DNA from 2 places in the Corynebacterium camporealensis genome. Region 1 is predicted to be linked to the other one. Evidence: riboswitches for the same ligand, from Rfam matches in the RefSeq annotation. Region 1 holds a riboswitch; the other holds the start of a gene.
The links. Region 1 has a riboswitch for thiamine pyrophosphate ahead of thiM (hydroxyethylthiazole kinase). Riboswitches for the same ligand answer to the same signal wherever they lie in the genome.

Region 1 (2,200 bases):
TCACCGAGGACGCCGTGACCTACAAGAACATGAAGACCGAAGAAAACGTCACCATCGAGGGCGCAACCAAGATCTGGTCCGCTGGTGTGGCTGCTTCCCCGCTGGGCAAGTCCATTGCTGAGCAGGCTGGTGTCGAGGCTGACCGCGCTGGTCGCGTTCCGGTCAACAAGGACCTGACCGTTGGCAACTACGACAACGTCTACGTCATCGGCGACATGATGGGTCTGGACCGCTTGCCGGGTCTGGCACAGGTCGCAATTCAGACCGGTGGCCACGCTGCCAAGCTGATTGAGGCCAAGGTCGACGAGGAGTCGACTGCCGACGAGAACGAGGCATTCGACTACTTCGACAAGGGCTCCATGGCGATCATCTCCCGCTTCAAGGCCGTCGTGAAGCTGGGCAAGACCGAAATCACCGGCTTCCCGGCATGGGTCATGTGGATGGCACTGCACTTCACCTACGTCACCGGCCTGCGCTCCCGCCTGGCTGTGACCGTCAACTGGCTGACCAACCTGGTTTCCCGCAACCGCGGCAACCTGGAAATCACCCAGCAGCAGCGCCACGCACGCAACATCATCGGCAAGAAGCAGGGCGAGTAATCCCCTAAGCGCCGTCTGAACGAAGACCATCTGCAACATGCAGGTGGTCTTCTTGCTGTTTTCACACCTTCGGGGGTACGCGAGTAAAAAGTTGCTGCGATAGTCGACGAATGATTGCTAGCCTCGGGACTTATACAACATGGGGTGCCCCGCCAGCGGGGCTGAGAAATACCCATTGAACCTGCTCTCAGTTAGAACTAGCGAAGGAATTGTTGTGGATTTTGCTGATGCGCATGCCTGCCTTCAGAAGGTAGAACCGCTCGTACAATGCTTGACCAACAAGGTCGTCACCAACTTCACCGCCAATGCACTATTGGCCGCGGGCGCTAGCCCAGCGATGTTGGATACTCCAGAAGAATCAGAAGAGTTCGCCCAGATCGCCCATGGTGTGCTGATCAACATCGGAACCCCCTCCACTGAGCAATACGGCGGTATGCGTGCTGCCATCGCCGGTGCACAGGGCCACACGCCATGGGTGCTCGACCCGGTGGCCATGGGTGGACCGAAACTCCGCAGCGACTTTGCCCGCGAGGTCGTCCAACAGCACCCGGCAGCCATTCGCGGTAATGCCTCGGAAATCATCGCGCTCAATGGTGGCGCCGGCGGCCGCGGTACCGAATCCACTGCCAACGTCAACGATGCACTGGCTGCCGCTCAAGAACTAGCCAAGAAAACTGGCGCTGTTGTCGGTGTATCGGGCCCGAAGGACCTCATCGTGGATGCCAACCAACACGTGCTCATTGAAGGCGGGCATCCCCTGCTGCAGAAAGTCACCGGCACCGGTTGTGCGCTTGGTGCTCTGTGCGCGGCCTACCTGGGTGCCTACGACGACCCATTCGTCGCAGTAGCTACCGCACACGCACACGCCTCTGCTGCGGGCAGCGTCGCCGTCCGCAGCGCTAGCGCCCCTGGCTCTTTCGCCGTGGCCTGGTTGGATGCGCTCTATGAACTAGACGGTGCTGCTATCGCAAACGAGGTGACCATCAAGTGATTGACTACTCGCTTTATCTCATTACCGACCCAGACTTAGCTGGTGGTCGCGACAACGTCGTTCCCACAGTGCTCAAAGCCGTCGAGGGTGGCGTGACCGTCGTGCAGCTGCGCGACAAGACCGCCAGCGACGAAGAGATCGAAGCCATGGGACGCGAACTTCTCGACCAGCTCGGCGATATCCCGCTGTTTATCAACGACCGCGTCGAGGTCGCCGCACGCCTTGGCTGCCATGCCCATGTGGGCCAATCCGATATGGCCATGGAAAAGGCCCGCGAGCTCCTCGGACCTGACCAGCTGCTCGGCGTATCCGCATCTACACCAGAAGAAATCAAGGCCGCTGCGAGTGCTGACGTGGTCGGTATTGGACCTGTCTTTTCGACTGCCACCAAAGCCGACGCCCCCGAAGGAATGGGCGTGGAGGCTGCTGCCAAGCTAGCCACTCATGCACGCGAGGTCGGCACTACTCCAGTAGCTATCGGTGGCATTAAAGGCCACAACGCAGCTGATTTCACCCAGACTGACTTCGCAGGAATCTGCGTGGTCAGCGACATCATGGCAGCCGACGACCCTGCTGCTGCCGCACGCGAACTCAAGGAGGCCTACCGTGG
Region 2 (2,200 bases), 910 kb from region 1:
GTGCTCCCAGGGCTGCGCGTTATGCTCGACGACGATGAGTGTCGCGCCGGTGTCAGCGACGATGCGGTCGACAGCGTCGATGACAGACGCAGCTCCCGCGGGGTCGAGGTTGGCGGTGGGTTCATCGAGAAGCAGCACGCCTGCGCCCATGGCGATAACACCGGCAAGTGCCAGGCGCTGTTTCTGGCCACCAGACAGCCGGTCCGTGGGGTGGTCCAGTCCTACCTCGAGGCCAACAAGGTCCACAGCGTGGTGGACGCGGCGCCAGATCTCGTCGCGTTCGATGCCGAGGTTCTCGCAACCAAAAGCAACGTCGTCGCCGACACGACCGTAGACAACCTGCGAGTCGGGGTCTTGGAGGACCAAGCCGACGGGGACGTCGCGGCCGGGTTGCTGGGTGTCGCCGTAGGCATCATAAAGCATGATGCTTCCGGACTGCTGGCCTTCATCGTCGCCGCCGAGAACTCCTGCAATAGCGGAGACCAGCGTCGATTTGCCAGAACCAGAATCGCCGCACAGCAGCACCCGTTCACCGGGCTGAATATCGAAATCAATGTCCTGCAGCGCAGCAGTGCTGCGGCTTGCGTGCTTCCAACCATAACCCCGGGCGCGAATGCCCGTGGCCGCCACTTAACGTGCCTCCCGGCCTACCGCGAAGCGATCCAGCACGCCGGTGCGTGCCAAAGCTTGGACCAGGAAGTAGCCTACGATGCCGGCGATGACGATACCCGAAATCGAGGTCGCGATGAGGTAGTAGATGTTGAACTCCAGGGAGCGTGCCAGGTTGCCGGAGGTAAACAGCTCGAGGATGAAGGCACCTACGCCCGCACCCAACCCGGCGAGTGCAGCAACACCAAGGTTGAAACGCTTGTAGAGGAAAATCGCGAAAATGATTTCCGCGCCTAGCCCCTGGGCCAGACCGGAGTAAAGCGTGCCGATGCCCCACTGCGAGCCGAGTGCTGCCGAGACAGATGCTGCAAGCGTTTCGACGTAGATGGCCGCACCCGGCTTGCGGATGACAAGGCCACCAATGACACCGGCAATGAGCCAGCCACCAGTAGCAATGCCACCAAAGCCAGGGGTGAGCGAATCCATGGCGAGGAACCATGCGTAGCCAACAGAATTCCAAACCAGGAACAGCAGGCCGCAGGCCACGCCCAACACGGAGGCCACCACGATGTCGATGACGCGCCACGACAGCGTGCGCTGCGGTTTAACAGAAGCGGTGGCAGGGGATGAAGATACAGAGGTACCCAAAATTTCTATCCTTCCTATCGCCGGTATTACCCGGATCAGGTTCGACGGTTCTACAGGCGGTCTCGTCTGTAGTCTCAGCCCCCAGCGCGGGAGCACCCGTTAGATTGCCGCTTCAGCATAGCAAAATCCCCGTTCTATACCCCTTAACAGGGCCAGAACGGGGATTTTCGCGTTTACCGCTTTAGAACGGGAAGTCCTCATCCAGCGGGACGGAGGCGCCGGTGAACTCGGCAAAGCCGTCATCGCCGTAGATGGAATCGCCGTAAGTCGGGATGGAGTACGCAGCGTTGCGTGCGGCCTCGGTCGGCTTGACGGAGATGTTGCGGTAACGAGAGATACCGGTACCAGCCGGGATCAACTTACCGATAATCACGTTCTCCTTCAGACCGATGAGCTTATCGGAGCGCTTGTTGATAGCCGCGTCGGTAAGCACACGCGTGGTCTCCTGGAAGGAGGCTGCGGACAGCCAGGACTCGGTAGCCAGGGAGGCCTTGGTAATACCCATGATCTCCGAGCGCAGCTGAGCCGGCTCGCCACCTTCGGCAACCTGTGCGGCGTTGATCTGCTTGGCCTCAGAAAGGTCAACCAGGGTACCCGGCAGGAACTCAGTGGAACCTGCATCGATGACGGTACCGCGACGCAGCATCTGGCGGATGATGATCTCGATGTGCTTGTCGTGGATGGCCACACCCTGGGTGCGGTACACGGCCTGCACTTCGTCGATCAGGTGCTTTTCGACGCCACGGCGGCCCAGCACCTCCAGCACATCGTGCGGGTCGGCAGCACCGCGCATGAGGCGCTCGCCGGTCTCCACGTGGTCACCATCGCGCAGGGAGCGCTCGATCATGGCCTCTGGGTTGGACTCCATCGGGCGGCGGACCTGAGCCAGGCCCTGACGCTTCGACAGCTTCTCGTAGACAACATCGTCGGAGCCGTCATCCGG

Region 2: another riboswitch for thiamine pyrophosphate. It lies ahead of UL81_RS01625 (ECF transporter S component); the one in region 1 lies ahead of thiM (hydroxyethylthiazole kinase).

Annotation. Positions count from the first base shown of each region.
Region 1 covers NZ_CP011311.1:1,243,856-1,246,055, reverse strand. Annotated here, with positions in the region: gene UL81_RS05810 (NAD(P)/FAD-dependent oxidoreductase) at 1-599, shown strand, start outside; TPP riboswitch at 730-826, shown strand; gene thiM (hydroxyethylthiazole kinase) at 808-1,590, shown strand; partial or broken gene UL81_RS05795 (bifunctional hydroxymethylpyrimidine kinase/phosphomethylpyrimidine kinase) at 1,587-2,200, shown strand, end outside.
Region 2 covers NZ_CP011311.1:331,412-333,611, reverse strand. Annotated here, with positions in the region: gene UL81_RS01630 (ABC transporter ATP-binding protein) at 1-630, opposite strand, end outside; gene UL81_RS01625 (ECF transporter S component) at 631-1,257, opposite strand; TPP riboswitch at 1,251-1,365, opposite strand; gene UL81_RS01620 (DNA-directed RNA polymerase subunit beta') at 1,439-2,200, opposite strand, start outside.